2 regions of the Acidovorax sp. NCPPB 3576 genome follow, and region 2 is predicted to be linked to the other one. Evidence: riboswitches for the same ligand, from Rfam matches in the RefSeq annotation. Region 2 holds a riboswitch; the other holds the start of a gene.
The links. A riboswitch is a leader RNA that binds a small molecule or an ion and turns the genes downstream of it on or off. The one in region 2 is predicted to bind manganese.

Region 1 (8,346 bases), 340 kb from region 2:
CCCGCAGGCGCACGTGGTGCTGGTCGATGCGGGCACGGTGGGCGACAACGCCTCGGGCCGCAACTCCGGCTTCGCCATCGACGTGCCGCACAACGTGGGCAGTTCGCTCGAAGAACTGCGCCAGGCCGCGCACTACCAGCGCCTGCTGGCCGCCGGCATGGCCGACCTGCAGCGGCACATCGCCGCGCATGCCATCGACTGCCAGTGGCGCCGCGCCGGCAAGTACCACTGCGCCGTGTCGCCCGCGGCCGGGCGCACGCTGGACCACCATGCCCAGGAGCTGCGCGCGCTGGGCGAGCCGCACGAACGGCTGGACCGCGATGCGCTCGCCGCGCGCCTGGGCACGCGCTACTTCGCCGCCGGGCTGTACACGCCGGGCACGGTGCTGCTGAACCCGGCCGCGCTGTGCCGGGGCCTGGCCGATGCGCTGCCGGGCCCGGTCGCGCTGTACGAGAACACGCCCGTGCACGCGCTGGACATCGCCCCGCACGCCGTGGTGGCCCACACCGCGCAGGGGCGCATCGAGGCGCCGCAGCTCATCGTGGCCAGCAACGGCTTTGCGCAGCAGCTCGGGCTGTTCCATGGCGAGACTTTTCCGCTGGCCACCTTCGGCTCGCTGAGCGCGCCGCTCACGCCCGCGCAACGCGAGCGGCTGGGCGCACCGCAGGGCTGGGGCGTGACGCCCGTGAACGCCGTGGCCGGTGCCACGCTGCGCTACACCGACGACCACCGCCTGCTGGTGCGCCAGGGCTTCGAATACGCACCGCGCTTTCGCGTGGCCGCCGCCGTGCGCGAGCGCGTGCGGCGCGCGCACCGGGCCGTGTTCGATGCGCGGTTTCCGCAACTGGCCGACGTGCCGCTCGCGCATTTCTGGGAGGGCGCCATCGCCATCACGCGCAACGGCGCGCCGCGCTGGGGGCGCTTTGCCTCCAACGTGCACGGCGTGGCGGGCTGCAACGGCGTGGGCATCGTCAAGCACACGGCGCTGGGCGCGCTCGCGGCCGATCTGGCGCTGGGCCAGGACCATCCGCTGATCGCCGACGCCCTGGCGCTGGGCGCCCCCACGCGCATGCCGCCCGAGCCCTTCATGGGCCTGGGCGTGCGCGCGTACATCGCCCGGGAAAAGTGGGCCGGCCGCGCGGAGCGGTGATGGCCGATGGGTCGCCGGCTGGCCGATCGATCAGCCGGCGCGGCGCAGCACGTCGCCCGCCTTGTCCACCCACTGCTGCAGGCTGTCCAGCAGGCCTTTCTGGCTGAACGAGCAGCTTTCCTCGGAAAACAACGCGCTCGATTCGAGGCGGTCGAGCAGGCCGTGCAGCACCTCGGCGTAGCGCGGGGGCAGGGCGGCCAGCAGCGCATCCTGCGCGCGGGCCATCTCGCTCAACGCAGTGGCACTGCCGCCCGGGGCGCGGCACCGGGCCAGGGCGGCCTCCAGTTCGGCAAGCTGCACGAGGGCGGCGGTGGTGTCGGAGAACGTGGTCATGTGCGCAGCGTAGCGGGGAGGAGGAGGGGTGTCAGGGGTCATAGCGCGGTCAGGTGCTCGTAGAGGATCACCGAGCCGATGCCGATCAGCAGCACGCCGCCCACGGCCTCGGCCCAGCGCCCCGCGATGCTGCCCAGCACCCGGCCCACCATCACGCCGATCGTGACCATGGCGAAGGTCGCCAGGCCGATGGCCGCGGCCACGGGCAGGATGCCCACGTCCAGGAACGCCAGCCCCACGCCTACCGCCATCGCATCGATGCTGGTGGCAAAGCCGGTCACGGCCAGCAGCCAGAAGCCGTGGCGGGCGGGTTTTTCGGACTCGGCATCGGGCGCCTGGAACGCCGCGTACACCATGCGCAGTCCCAGCACGGTCAGCAGCGTGAACGCGATCCAGTGGTCCCATTCCTTCACGTAGCCCGAAGCGGCGTAGCCCAGCGCCCAGCCGGCGATCGGGGTGAGGGCCTCGATGACGCCGAAGATGGCGCCGGTGCGCAGCGCTTCGGACCAGCGGGGTTTCTGCAGGGCGCTGCCCTTGCCGACGGCGGCGGCGAACGCGTCGGTGGACATGGCCAGGGCCAGCAAGGCGGTGGAGGCGAAATTCATGGTGGGGAAGTCGTTGTACGGCCGGGCGAGCGCAAAGGCACGCCCCCGCTGCCCGACCTGTCGTCGCGGTGGCATGCCGATGGTCTCGCCAACCGCAACGGTTGCCGGCGCCACGGCATGCAGCATGCCGAGTGTGTTGACGCAGGCGCCTTCGTACAACGCTCGAAATACATTGCACGAAAGCCGGCTACTCCCCAAGGGAGCGCGGATTATAGAAGCCCCTGCCGGCCTGGGGCCGTGCCGGCCCTGGCGTGTGCGGGGGCTTGGGCCCGCTGTCAGAATCCGCGCCACCCCGACGAGCGTGATCCCGAACGTGCCAGACCCTTCCTCCCTTTCCGCGGCCCCGCCGCCCGCGCCGCGGCAGGCGCTGCGCGCCCTGGGCCTGGCCACCGCCACGGTGCTGGCGCTGGTGGCCCTCGGGCACGATGGCCGCCGCGTGGCGCAATTGATGGCCCTGGCCCTGCCCGCGCTGCTGTGGCTGGCCTGGCCGGTGCGCAGCGACGCCGTGCACCGGCTGCGCACCGCCGCCGTGTGGCTGTGGGCCATGGCCTTCGCGCTCGACGGCGTGGCTCGGGCCTACCTGCTGGACGCCTACCAGGCCGCGCCCGACAGCACGCTGGTGCTGGGCGCCGCCGCCAACACCACGGGCCGCGAGAGCGCCGAATACCTGTCGATGCACTGGCGCTCGGTGGCCGTGTGGTCGGCGGCGCTGGTGTGCGCCGCGTGGCTGGTGGGGCGCAGCGCGCGCCGCGGGCTGCGCACGGCTGTGCGCTGGCCGCGGGGCCTGGCGGCGCTGCTGTGCGCCTTGGTGGCGTTCAGCGCCCTGGGCTATGCCAGCAAGCCGTGGCGCCGGCTGCACCCGGTCGCGTACTGGATGCACTGGAACGCCTCGGTCCACGGACTGCGCAGCGGCTGGGCCGACCAGGAGCGCCAGCGCGGCGACCTGCTGGCGCGCGCGCGGCAGGCGGCGCCCGTGATCACGCGTGCTGGCCCGTCCACCGTGGTGCTGGTGGTGACCGACAGCATCAACCGCGACAACATGGGCCTGTACGGCTACGCGCGCCCTACCACGCCCCGGCTGGAGGCGCAGCAGCGGCAACTGGGCGGCGAGATGGCGGTGCTGCGCAACGCGTGGTCGGTCGATGCCAGCACGCTGCCGGCGATGGCCAACCTCTTCGGCTTCGGGCAGCCGGGCCGGGCCGACGGGCAGCACGTGGTCGCGCTGGCCCGCGCCGCGGGCTACAAGGTCTGGTGGATGAGCAACCACGACGACGTGGCGATCGAGCAGCAGCATGCGCGCCTGGCCGACGTGGTGGACATGGTGAACCGCACGCCGGGCCGCGCGGGCGCCTCGCTGGACGGCGAGCTGCTGGACTGCGTGCAGGAGGCGCTGGACGACCCCGCCGAGCGCAAGCTGATCGTGGTGCACCTGATGGGCGCGCACCCGCACTACCGGCTGCGCTTTCCGAGCGGGGACAACCCGTTCGATGACCACGTGGACGCGGTCGAGGCGCAGCTGGCCGGCCAGGGCCGTTCGGCCTGGGTGCGGCGCTATCGCCAGCAGTACGACGCGGCGCTGCTGTACCAAGACTTCGTGGTGTCCGAGACGCTGCAGCTCACGCGCGCCGGAGTGCGGCCGGGCGAATACCGGGCGTGGATGTACCTGTCCGACCACGGCCAGGAGGTCGGCCACGGCAGCGACCGCGCGGGCCACAGCCCGGCCACCGCCTCGGGCTACCGCATTCCCGCGGTGATCTGGCGCAACGAGGCGGCGCAGCCGGTGTCCGCCGCCATGGCGCAGCGGCCGTTTCGCGCCGACTGGGCGGGGTGGACCCTGGCCGATCTGTTGAACATCCAATGGGCGGGGGCTTCGCCGGAACGCAATGTGCTGGATGAGGCCGGCTACCGCTGGGTGGCGCCGACGCTGCCGGTGGCGGTGCCGTCGTTCTCGGACTGAGCGGGATCGGGGCGGCCGATGGGCCGGGCGTGCGAAGTGCCGTTCTACCGTTGAAGCATGTTTTAGGCCGCCACCGCAATATCCACTAGGGCATGTCGCTATCAAATGAATAGCATCTTGCGGCGGCCTGCATCCCCCTCCATGTCCCGCCTCGTTCGCTGCATCGGCGCCGGGGCCTGGGATAGGATGCGCAGTGGCCGCACAGCGGCGGCCGCTGCGGATTCCGGGAGGGCCCAGGGCTGGAACGGATTTTGTAAGTCATTTTGGAACGCGCACCATGGCCCTGGCCGTGCGGGCGCGCAGGGCCTGGGGCATGCGGTGGCATGGGGCGTCGTTTATTTCGCTAGGAGATGTCATGGGCTTTCCTCACCTTCCCTGCGCCGCACCACGGCCGGGCACCCGCTGGCTGGCCGCTACCTGCATCGCCGCGCTGGGCGCATTGTCCGTGGCGCCCGCGTGGGCGCAGGGCACGATCAAGATCGGCGAGATCAACAGCTACAAGGCCCAGCCGGTGTTCCTGGAGGCCTACAAAAAGGGCATGTACCTGGCGGTCGATGAGGTGAATGCCGCCGGCGGCATCGGCGGCAGGAAGCTCGAACTGGTCACGCGCGACGACAACGCCAACCCCGGCGAGGCCGTGCGGCTGGCCGACGAACTGGTCTCGCGCGAGCGGGTGGACATCCTGGCGGGCACCTTCCTGTCCCACATCGGCCTGGCGCTGTCCGACTACGCCAAGCAAAAGAAGCGCTTCTTCCTGGCCAGCGAAGCGCTCACCGACAAGATCACCTGGCAAAACGGCAACGCCTATGCGTACCGCCTGCGCTCGTCCACCTACATGCTGTCGTCGGCCCTGGTGCCCGAGGCGCTCAAGCTCAAGAAAAAGCGCTGGGCCATCGTCTATCCCAACTACGAATACGGCCAGTCGGCGGTGGACACGTTCAAAAAGCGCATGAAAGCGCAGCAGCCCGACATCGAGTTCGTCACCGAGCAGGCCGCGCCGCTGGGCAAGCTGGACGCGGGCAGCGTGGCCCAGGCCATCGCCGATGCCAGGCCCGACGCCATCTTCAACGCACTGTTCGGCCCCGATCTGGCCAAGTTCGTGCGCGAAGGCACCACGCGCGGCCTGTTCAAGAGCACCCCGGTGGTGAGCCTGCTGACCGGCGAGCCCGAATACCTGGAGCCGCTGCGCGACGAGGCGCCCGTGGGCTGGATCGTCACCGGCTACCCCTGGTACAGCATCGACACGCCGGCCCACAAGGCGTTCGTCGCGGCCTACCAGGCCAAGTACGGCAAGGAAGACCTGCGCCTGGGCGCGCTGATCGGCTACGACACCATCCAGTCGCTGGCCGCGGGCGTGAAGCGCGCGGGCGGCAAGACCGATGCCGAGTCGCTGGTGAAAGCCTTCAGCGGCCTCCAGGTGTCCACGCCCGACGGCCCCATCGAATACCGTGCGATCGACCACCAGTCCACGCTGGGCGTGTACGTGGGCAAGATCGCGCTCAAGGACGGCAAGGGCGTGATGGTCGATTACCGCTACGTGCCCGGCGACACCCTGCTGCCGCCCGAGGCCGAGGTGCGCGCGCTGCGCCCCGCGCCCTGACGCGCCGGGCCCGCCTGGTTCTCCGCGTTCTGCGCCTGCCCCCGCTTTCACCCCCGCGATGGATTTTTCCGGCTTCCTGACCCAACTGCTCAACGGGCTGGCCGAGGCGTCGTCGCTCTTCCTGGTGGCGGCCGGCCTGTCGCTGATCTTCGGGGTGACGCGCATCGTCAACTTCGCGCACGGCTCGTTCTACATGCTGGGGCTGTACCTGGCGTATTCGCTGGTCGAGCACATGGTGGGGCTTGCGGGCCTGGCGGGCGGGCCGATGGGCTACTGGCTCGGCCTGCTGCTGGCGGCGCTGGCGGTGGGCGCCTTCGGCGCGCTGGTGGAGGTGGTGCTGCTGCGGCGCATCTACCGCGCGCCGGAGCTGTTCCAGCTGCTGGCCACGTTCGCGCTGGTGCTGGTGGTGAGCGACGCGGTGCTGTGGCTCTGGGGCCCCGAGGAATTGCTGGGCCGGCGCGCGCCGGGCCTGGCGGGCTCGGTCGAGTGGATGGGCCGGCAGTACCCGACCTACAACCTGTTCTTGATCGCCCTGGGCCCGCTGGTGCTGGGCCTGCTGTGGCTGCTGCTCACCCGCACCCGGTGGGGCACGCTGGTGCGCGCGGCCACGCAGGACCGCGAAATGCTCGGCGCGCTGGGCGTCAACCAGGCGTGGCTCTTCACGGGCGTGTTCGCGCTGGGCGCGATGCTGGCGGGGCTGGGCGGCGCGGTGCAGCTGCCGCGCGAGCCGGCCAGCCTGGCGCTGGACTTGCGCGCCATCGGCGAGGCGTTCGTGATCGTGGTGGTGGGCGGCATGGGGTCGATCCCGGGCGCCTACGTGGCCGCGCTGCTGATCGCCGAGATCAAGGCGCTGTGCGTGGGGCTGGGCACGGTGCAGTGGTTCGGCATCGAGGTGTCGTTCTCCAAGCTCACGCTGGTGGTGGAGTTCCTGGTGATGGCCCTGGTGCTGGTGTTCCGGCCCTGGGGACTGATGGGCCGGCCCCAGGCCGCGAGCCGCAACTCGGCGCCGGCGGAGGCGCCGCTGCGCCCGGGCACGCCGCTGTTCCAGGCCGCGGCGGTGGCCGTGCTGGCCGCCCTGGCCGCGCTGCCGCTGCTGTCGGCCTGGCTGCCGTATGCCACGGTGCTGGCGCAGGACGTGCTGGTGGCCGTGCTTTTCGCGGTGAGCCTGCACTTCATCATGGGCCCGGGCGGCCTGCATTCGTTCGGCCACGCGGCCTACTACGGCCTCGGCGCATACGGCGCGGCGGTGCTGCTCAAGGCCTTCAGCATGCCCATGCCGCTGGCCATGGCGCTCGCGCCGCTGGTGGCCGGGGCCGGTGCGCTGGTCTTCGGCTGGTTCTGCGTGCGCCTGTCGGGCGTGTACCTGGCCATGCTGACGCTCGCGTTCTCGCAGATCGTGTGGTCGGTGGTGTTCCAGTGGGATGCCGTCACGGGCGGCTCCAACGGCCTGATCGGCGTGTGGCCCGCGCCGTGGCTGGGCGGCACGGCGTACTACTACCTCACGCTGGCGCTGGTGGGGCTGTCGGTGTTCGCGCTGCGGCGCGTGCTGTTCGCGCCGTTCGGCTATGCGCTGCGCGCGGGGCGCGACTCGGCGCTGCGGGCCGAGGCGGTGGGCATCGACGTGCAGCGCGTGCAGTGGATGGCCTTCGTGATCGCGGGCGGGTTCGCGGGCCTGGCGGGCAGCCTGTTCGTGTTCTCCAAGGGCAGCATTTCGCCGGAGGCGATGGCCGTGGGCCAGTCGGTGAACGGGCTGGTCATGGTGCTGCTGGGCGGCCTGCAGACGCTGCTGGGCCCCATCGTCGGCGCGGCGGCGTTCAGCGTGCTGCAGGACACCATCCTGCGGGCCACGGAGTATTGGCGCGCGCTGTTCGGGGGCGTGATCCTGCTGCTGGTGCTGGCCTTTCCGCAGGGCATCGCCGGCTTTGCGCAGCAGCTCGCGCAGCGCTGGGCGGCACGGCGGGCGGTGGCGCCGGCCATCCCCCGGGGGCCACCGCCATGACGCTGCTGCAGGTGCGCGGCCTGCGCAAATCGTATGGCGGCGTGCAGGCCGTGGATGGCATCGACTTCGACCTGGCGCCCGGGGAGCTGCTCGCGCTCATCGGCCCCAACGGCGCGGGCAAGTCCACCACCTTCGACATGGTGGGCGGGCAGACGCCGGCCACGGCCGGCTCGGTGCGGCTGCAGGGGCGCGAGCTGGCGGGCATGAAGCCCCGTGCCATCGCGCGCCTGGGCGTGGGCCGCACCTTCCAGATCGCGGCCACGTTCGCCTCGCTCACCGTGGTGGAGAACGTGCAGATGGCGCTGCTGGCGCACCACCGGCGCGTGTTCGCGCTGTGGCGGCCCGCCGCCTCGCAACACCGCGCCGAGGCCATGGCGCTGCTGGCCCAGGTTGGCATGGACGCGCAGGCCGACCGCCCGTGCAGCGAACTGGCCTACGGCGACGTCAAGCGCGTGGAACTGGCCCTGGCGCTCGCCAACGATCCACAACTGCTGCTGATGGACGAGCCCACGGCCGGCATGGCGCCGCAGGAGCGCAGCGACCTCATGGCGCTCACCCGGCGGCTCGTGGCCGAGCGCCGCATGGCGGTGCTGTTCACCGAGCACAGCATGGACGTGGTGTTCGCCTATGCCGACCGCATCATCGTGCTGGCGCAGGGCCGGCTCATCGCCGAGGGCGATGCCCACGCGATCCGCAACCACC
Region 2 (8,346 bases):
GTAGGGCAGCAGGTCGCCCGAGCCGCTTTCCTCGCAGGTCTCGATCAGGCCGACGATGCGCGGGTGCGGCACGTTCTGGCGCTTGAGTTCCTGCACGGCGGCGATGCTGGCATACACCGCGTAGCCGTCGTCGGCACCGCCGCGGCCGTAGAGCTTGCCGTCTTCGTACTTGGGGGTCCAGGGGCCCAGGTCCTTGCGCCAGCCCTCGAACTCGGGCTGCTTGTCCAGGTGGCCGTACATCAGCACGGTCTGGCTCGACCGGGGCTGCGTGGCGGCGACCTCGAAGAACAGCACCGGCGTGCGGCCGGGCAGGCGCACGATCTCCAGCGTGAGGCCCTCCACCTTCTGGGCCTCGACCCAGCTGGCGGCGTTGCGCAGCACGCGGTCCAGGTATCCGAGCTGCTCCCAGTCGGGGGCGAAGCCGGGCGATTTGGCGGGGATCTCGATGTATTCGGTGAGCTGGCGCAGGATGTCGCCGTCCCATTGGCGGCTGACGTGGGCCAGGGCTTCGGCGGGTTGCAGGAGGTCGGGGGCGGTGCGGGCGTTCATGGCGGTTCCTCGGGGGCGTTCCAGGGAAAGATCCTGCCACCGGCCGCGGCATCCGGCTGTCGCGCCGGTGCGTTGCAGTTCACCGCTCCGGTGGAGGAAGGGTTTCCGGATTGTCGTGCAGTGCGGAGGCGGGCACCACCCCGCGCAGATCGCCCGCGACGGCAACGCGGTTGCGCCCGCTGCGTTTGGCCTCGTACATCGCGCGGTCGGCGGCGGCGATCAGCATGTCCCAACTGTCGCCCTCTTCGATGCGCCCGCCGAACACGCCGATGCTCAGGGTGACCGGCACGGTGTGGCCGCCCAGGTCGAAGTGCGTCTGCTCGACCGCGCGGCACAGCTGGATCGCCAGCTGCCGCGCGCCGTGCAGCGGCGTGTCGGGCAGCAGCACGAGAAACTCTTCTCCGCCATAGCGTCCGATCATGTCCTGCGCCCGCAGCCGCTCGCCCATCGCATCGACCACGCGGCACAGCACCCGGTCGCCCACGAGGTGGCCCAGCCCGTCGTTGATGCGCTTGAAGTGGTCGATGTCCACCATCATGAGCGACAGCGGCTCGCGCGTGCGGACCGCCCGGGCGATGTCGCGGTCCAGGGCAGCGATGGTGGCGCGGCGGTTGGCCACGCCGGTGAGCGGGTCGCGCGCGGCCATGCGGCGGTGGGTGTCGTCGGCGCGGTCGCGGGCCATGAAGATGAAGCCGAACGACGAGGCCTGCACGGACACGAAGGTGGACAGGAACGTGGCGTGTTGCAGCCAGTTGCCCTCCAGCAGCCCGGTCAGCGGCATGGCGCCCGTCGCCGCCGCGCCCGCCCGCCCCATCAGCACCGCCATCTGCAGCACCAGGCCCACGGCCACCAGGCCCGCGCCCCGCCCGGGCGATGGAAAGCGCCGCAGCGTCCACAGCACCAGGGCCAGCTGCGCGGGAAAGACCACGCCCGCCAGCACCAGGCGCATTGCGTAGTCCCCCACGAACGCCAGGAAGAGCGCCAGCGTGAGCGCCACCGGACCGATCAGCCAGGGCCACGGCAGCGGGCGCCGGTGGAACTGGCACACGGCCGCCAGCAGGCAGGCGAACACGCTGGACAGCAGGCCGTTGGCGACCACGATGGAGAGCCCGTCCGGCACGCGGCCGCGCAGGGCCAGCAGCACATAGGCCAGCGACTGCAGCACCAGCGCGGCTGCCCACAGGCCCAGGCCATCGCGGCGCCGCTCGTGGCCGACCACCACCAGGCAGGCGGCCATGACGATGGAGCCGATGACGGTCATCGCCAGCAGCGTGGGCAGATCGATGGCGAGAGGGGGCATGTCGGATGCGGTGGGGCGTGCCGGCCGGGGCGTTGGGGGCCGCAGCATAAACCACCGCAAAAATCCGCTGTCGCTCGCACATGGCCCTGGGCGCCGCGCCCTCGCTGCGGCCAGGGCCGTTCGCCCCCCGGCCCGTGGCGCCCGCTCAGCCCGCGGCGAGTGCCGGCCGGGCGACTGGCGCGGCCGGCTTGGCGGGCGCGGCCTGCGCCGTGGTCAGGCGGAACACCTGCACGGCATCCGCCAGCTGCGAGGCCTGGTCGCGCAGGCTTTGCGCCGCGGCGGCGGATTCCTCCACCAGCGCTGCGTTCTGCTGCGTCATCTGGTCCAGCTGGTTGACGGCCGTGTTGACCGTGACGATGCCGTCCGACTGCTCGGACGCGGCGGCGGTGATCTCCCCGATGATGTCGCCCACCCGCTGCACCGAGCCCACGATCTCGCCCATGGTGCGCCCGGCGTCCTCCACCAGCCGCGTGCCGGCCTCCACCCGCGTCACCGAGCTGCCGATGAGCACCTTGATCTCGCGCGCCGCCTCGGCGCTGCGCCCGGCCAGGCTGCGCACCTCGCTCGCCACCACCGCGAAGCCGCGGCCCTGCTCGCCCGCGCGGGCGGCTTCCACGGCCGCGTTGAGCGCCAGGATGTTGGTCTGGAAGGCGATGCCGTCGATCACGCCGATGATGTCCGCGATCTTGCGCGAGCTGGCGTCGATGTCGGCCATGGTGGACACCACCTCGCCCACCACGCGCCCGCCGCGCTGGGCCACCTCGGCGGCCGATCCGGCCAGCTGGTTGGCCTGCCGCGCCGCATCGGCCGACTGGCGCACCGTGCCCGTCAGCTGCTCCATGCTCTGCGCCGTCTGGGCGATGCTGCTGGCGGCGTTCTCGGTGCGCACCGACAGGTCCTGGTTGCCGGTGGCGATCTCGGCGCTGGCGGTGGTGATGCTGTCCACCGCCGTGCGCACCTGCTGCAGCACCTGCAGATAGCGCTGGCGCATGCCTTCCACCTCGCGCACCAAGGCGCCCATCTCGTCGGCGCGGCGCGTCTCGAACGCCTGCGTGAGGTCGCCCTGCGCCACCAGCGTCACCGCGCCGGTCAGCTCGCGCAGCGGCTCGCTCACGCCGCGGCGCACCATGGCGAAAATGCCCGCGCCCACCACCGCCAGGGCAACGGCCATCACCAGCCACACCGCCCCCATCGCGCGCCGCTGGCTGGTCAGCGCCTCGTGGTCGGACACCTCTGCGACCACCTGCCAGCCCGTGGCGGTCTTGGTACTCAGGGCCCACGGGTCCGCCCCCTGGGCGGGCAGCAGCGCCGCGGCCTGCGGCACGAAGCCATCGGCGCTGGCGTTCAGCGCGGCGAGGAAATCGGCCGCGCCCGGATAGGCCTCCAGCACCTTCTTGCCGCGCGCCGTGGGGTGCGCGACGAACACCGCATCCTGCGGGCCCTTGCGCGGGTCGATCACGTACATGCCGCCGTGCTCATAGAACTGCATGCTGGCCACCTGCTTTTGCATCTGCTCCTGGAAGGCCGACAGGTCGTTGCCCACGAACAGGATGGCGATCACCTTGCCCGCCGCGTTCTTCACCGGCGCGTAGTGCGCCATGTAGGGCTTGCCGAACAGCATGGTGCGCCCCGTGTAGGGCTGGCCCGCCAGCATGGGCGCGTAGGCGGGGCTCGCGCGGTCGAGCAGGGTGCCCTGGGCGCGCTCGCCCTTTTCGTTCTTGACCGAGGTGGTGATGCGGATGAAGTCCTCGCCCTTCCTCGCGAACACCGTGGCCACGCCGCCCGTGTCCTGGCTGAATTTGTCCACCGTGCCGTAGTCGTCGTTCACCGCGATGCCGAAGCTGCTCAACTGGCCGCTGGCCTCGTCCAGCTGCATGCTCGGATCAAAGCCGCGCTGGAACGCCAGGGCCGATCGGCGCACCAGCTCGCGGTTGGCCTCGTCCACCGCGTTGAGCGACTGGCCCACCGCATCGACCGCATCGCGCACGCCCTCGGCGATCTGCGCGCGCGCGGCCTTCGTGGTGATGAGCGAGATCGCGATGCTCACCGCGACCAGCGCGACGGCCACCAGGGCAAGGGCCAGCAAAGTGACGCGGCGGGCCACCGAACGGGTTCGGACAGGGGAGGTCATGGCGGGTCCTTGGTCGGGCGCAGTGGGGAAGGAACGAGGGCGATAAAAAAGGAATGGCAGAAGACGCCGACCCATCGTAAGCAACCGTAACTTTCGCAGGATGAAGGCATTCCTGTAAGGGAAAACCCTATATTTTGGGCGGTATAGTGCTTGGCAGCCGTGCCTTGATCCAGGTCAAAAGAGGCTATAGCGCATATTGGACTAGGGTGTATAGCTATTTAAATCATAGCAATCGTCCGATGTTGCAACTTGTAGTGATTGAGACACTTTTGCTGGCATCCCCGATGCAAGCGAACGAGATAGAAAGGTTTGGGGCCCGCCCAGGCCAGGCCGGCAGGCCGCCGTGTCCTGCGCTTTCCCTGCCCCTGACGCACCGCCGCCAGCGCCCTGGCCGGCGGCGATCGGCTGTCAGGCGTGCTCGAAGTGGAACACCGCCGTGCCCGCCATGGCGTTGGGCAGAAAACGCACCTCGCGCCCGTCCTGCAGGCCGAAGGCGTCGATCACGCGCAGGGCGTTCTTGTGCGCCAGCACCTCGAAATCCTTGAACGTGCCCACGCGGATGTTGGGCGTGTCATACCACTGGTAGGGCAGCCGGCGCGTGACGGGCATGCGCCCGCGCAGCACCGACAGCCGGTTGGGCCAGTGCGCGAAGTTGGGAAACGCCACCACGCCCGCGCGGCCCACGCGGGCCGTTTCGCGCAGCATCACCTCGGTGTTGCGCAGGTGCTGCAGCGTGTCGATCTGCAGCACCAGGTCGAACGAGTTGTCGCCGAACATCGCCAGCCCCTCCTCCAGGTTGAGCTGCACCACATTGACCCCGCGGCGCACGCAGGCCAGCACGTTGGCGTCGTCGATCTCGATGCCGTAGCCCGTGCAGCCGCGCTCGCGCTGCAGGTACGACAGCATCGCGCCGTCGCCGCAGCCCAGGTCCAGCACCCGCGCGCCGTGCGGCACCAGCCGGGAGATCGCATGCATGGTGGCTTTCTCGGTCATGCGAGCTCCTTGGCGATGCTGTCGAAATACGAGCCGACGACGCCCATGTAGCGGGCGTCGTCGAGCAGGAAGGCGTCGTGGCCGTGCGGCGCGTCGATCTCGGCGTAGCTCACGTCGCGGCGGTTGTCCAGCAGCGCCTTCACGATCTCGCGGCTGCGCGCGGGCGAAAAGCGCCAGTCGGTGGTGAAGCTCACCAGCAGGAACCTGGCCGTGGCGCGCGCCAGCGCCAGCGTGAGGTTGCCGCCGTAGGCGAGCGCCGGGTCGAAGTAGTCGAGCGCGCGCGTGATCAGCAGGTAGGTGTTGGCGTCGAAATACTCGCTGAACTTGTCGCCCTGGTAGCGCAGGTAGCTCTCGATCTGGAACTCGATGTCCTGCGTGCTGTAGCGGTAGCCCGGCCCCGCGCCGGGCGTGCCCGGGGCGGCCGGCGCACCGCCGGCGGTGCCCGCCGGCAACGTCTCCTCCATCACCGTCTGGCGCAGCTGGCGGCCGAATTTCTCGTTCATCACGTCGTCCGACAGGTACGTGATGTGGCCGATCATCCGCGCGATGCGCAGGCCGCGCTGCGGGATCGCCCCGTGCCGATAGAAGTGCCCGCCATGGAAGTCCGGGTCGGTCACGATGGCCCGGCGCGCCACTTCGTTGAAGGCAATGTTCTCCGCCGTGAGGTTGGGGGCGCTGGCCACCACCACCGCATGGCGCACGCGCTCGGGGTACTGCAGCGCCCACGACAGGGCCTGCATGCCGCCCAGGCTCCCCCCCAGCACCGCGGCCAGTTGCTGCACGCCGATCTGATCCAGTAGCCGCGCCTGCGCGTTCACCCAGTCTTCCACCGTGACCACAGGGAAGTCGGCGCCGTACACCTCGCCGGTGTCCGGGTGCGTGTCCATCGGGCCGGTGGAGCCGAAGCACGAGCCCAGGTTGTTGATGCCGATCACGAAGAAGCGGTTCGTGTCCACCGGCTTGCCGGGGCCGATCATGTTGTTCCACCAGCCCTCGCTCTTGGGCTGGCCTTCGTACACGCCCGCCACGTGGTGCGAGGCGTTCAGCGCATGGCACACCAGCACCGCGTTGGAGCGGTCGGCGTTGAGCGTGCCGTAGGTCTCGAAGGCAAGGGTGTAGTCGCGGATGGCGCCGCCGCTCTGCAGCGGCAGCGCGTCGGCGAAATGCAGGGACTGGGGCGTGGCAATGAAGGACATGAAAAAACCCGGCGTCGCTAAAAACGAGGCCGGGTCGGTGTGTCTGTCACTTGGCGGACGGGTCTTTAGCAGTATTTATAAAGCGCCCGCAAGCTATGCAAATCGGCGCGAAGGGCACTATACCAAAGCCAAAGCCCGCCGCCCAGCGCCCGTTCAGGCCATCGGCGCGAAAAGCGCGATCAGGCCCAGCGTGAGGAAAATCACCGCCGACACCCCATGCACCGCGCGGATCGGCACCCGCCGCGTGATGCGCTCGCCCAGCCACACCACGGGCGCGTTGGCCAGCATCATGCCCAGCGTCGTGCCGGCAACCACCCACCCGTAGGCGCTGTAGCGCGCGGCCAGCATCACCGTGGCGACCTGGGTCTTGTCGCCCATCTCGGCCAGGAAGAAAGCGATCAGCGTGGTGCCGAACACGCCAAAGCGTGGCGCGCTGTCCGATCCGTCGTCGTCCAGCCGGTCGGGGACGAGCATCCACACCGCCATCGCGATGAACGACAGCCCGAGCCCCCAGCGCAGCACCTGCGGCCCCACGACGGTCGTCACCCAGGCGCCCACGGCCCCCGCCAAGGCATGGTTGGCCAGCGTGGCCACGAAAATGCCGAGCACGATCGGCCACGGCTTGCGGAAACGCGCGGCGAGAACGAGGGACAGGAGTTGGGTCTTGTCGCCCATCTCCGCGAGGGCGACGATGGCGGTCGAAACGAAAAAGGCTTCCATGGGGCGAGGAGTTGTCCGGCCGGACAGGTCATAGAACATTGACTGCACCCCGACTCCGGCCTTTTGGATCGGTGCGCAGTCAATGGTCTCGCCCAGTTCGAATGAACCGCATGCACCACAGGCTGCGAAGGCCCGAGTTTGTTGATGCATGCCCCCGTGCGGTCTGTGCGCCGGGCGGGCTACTCCCCAAAGACGGGGGCGATTGTAACGATGCGCTTCCAATCTACGGGTAAATACCCAACAAAAACGTTGCGGCCACGCCAAATTTCGTGCTTAGACCCCAAAGAGATGGTTAATAATGGGCCTTGCCTTTCTGCCAAGCAGGAACGCAAGTAAGCGGTGATTGGTCGGTTTCGCGTCTTTGAAGTCGTCACAGGTTTGTTGATTGCGTCGGGCTCCATCGCGTTTTCTTTGTTTTTTAGGAGTCCTTCATGGGCAACAAACTCTACGTGGGCAACCTGCCCTATTCTTTCCGCGACGACGATCTGCAACAAACGTTCAGCCAGTACGGCGCCGTGCAAAGCGCCAAGGTCATGATGGAACGTGACACCGGCCGCTCCAAGGGTTTCGGCTTTGTCGAAATGGGCAGCGATGCCGAAGCGCAAGCTGCCATCCAAGGCGCGCATGGTCAAAACTTCGGCGGCCGTGACCTCGTGGTCAACGAAGCTCGTCCGATGGAACCCCGTCCTCCCCGCAGCGGTGGCGGCGGCTTCGGCGGCGGCAACGGCGGTGGTGGCGGCTACGGCGGTGGTGGCGGTGGCGGCCGCAGCGGTGGTTTCGGCGGCGGTGGTGGCGGTGGTGGCTACGGCGGTGGCCGCAGCAGCTACTAAGCTCACGCTCGCAACATCTCAAAAAGGGTCCCTCGGGGCCCTTTTTTCATGCCTGAGCGCAGGGCATTTGGCGGGCGTCGGGACCTTGCTTTTTTGCGGAATTTATGGCCCATAATGCATCGGCGAGAAATTTTTCGCGTCGACGTTTGCGGGGATCCGTCAGTTTCGCGCATGGGATATCTTTCTGATTCACTGGCCGCGTTTTCGGGACTCCATCGCTTTATCAATGTGTTTTTGAGGAGTCCCGTAATGGGCAACAAACTGTATGTCGGCAATCTGCCGTACTCGGTGCGTGACAGTGACCTGGAGCAGGCCTTCGGCCAATTCGGGACCGTGACCAGCGCCAAAGTCATGATGGAGCGCGACACGGGCCGCTCCAAGGGCTTTGGCTTCGTCGAGATGGCCAGCGACCCTGAAGCACAAGCTGCGATCCAAGGCATGAACGGCCAGCCCCTGGGTGGTCGCGGCATCGTCGTGAACGAGGCGCGCCCGATGGAACCCCGTCCCCCCCGCAGCGGTGGGGGTGGTTTCGGCGGTGGCGGCGGCTACGGCGGTGGTGGTGGCGGTGGCGGTGGTGGATATGGCGGCGGCGGTGGTGGTGGTCGCAGTGGTGGCGGCGGCTACGGT

Region 1: another riboswitch for manganese. It lies ahead of mntP (manganese efflux pump MntP); the one in region 2 lies ahead of M5C98_RS24595 (TMEM165/GDT1 family protein).

What each region holds. Positions count from the first base shown of each region.
Region 1 covers NZ_CP097267.1:314,189-322,534, forward strand. Annotated here, with positions in the region: gene M5C98_RS01550 (NAD(P)/FAD-dependent oxidoreductase) at 1-1,150, shown strand, start outside; gene M5C98_RS01555 (hypothetical protein) at 1,181-1,483, opposite strand; gene mntP (manganese efflux pump MntP) at 1,522-2,088, opposite strand; yybP-ykoY riboswitch at 2,104-2,291, opposite strand; gene M5C98_RS01565 (sulfatase-like hydrolase/transferase) at 2,402-4,045, shown strand; gene M5C98_RS01570 (ABC transporter substrate-binding protein) at 4,401-5,645, shown strand; gene M5C98_RS01575 (ABC transporter permease) at 5,704-7,644, shown strand; gene M5C98_RS01580 (ABC transporter ATP-binding protein) at 7,641-8,346, shown strand, end outside.
Region 2 covers NZ_CP097267.1:5,388,715-5,397,060, forward strand. Annotated here, with positions in the region: gene M5C98_RS24570 (M20 family metallopeptidase) at 1-549, opposite strand, end outside; gene M5C98_RS24575 (GGDEF domain-containing protein) at 629-1,849, opposite strand; gene M5C98_RS24580 (methyl-accepting chemotaxis protein) at 1,995-3,980, opposite strand; gene metW (methionine biosynthesis protein MetW) at 4,389-4,973, opposite strand; gene metX (homoserine O-acetyltransferase MetX) at 4,970-6,169, opposite strand; gene M5C98_RS24595 (TMEM165/GDT1 family protein) at 6,323-6,889, opposite strand; yybP-ykoY riboswitch at 6,898-7,089, opposite strand; gene M5C98_RS24600 (RNA recognition motif domain-containing protein) at 7,321-7,719, shown strand; gene M5C98_RS24605 (RNA recognition motif domain-containing protein) at 7,969-8,346, shown strand, end outside.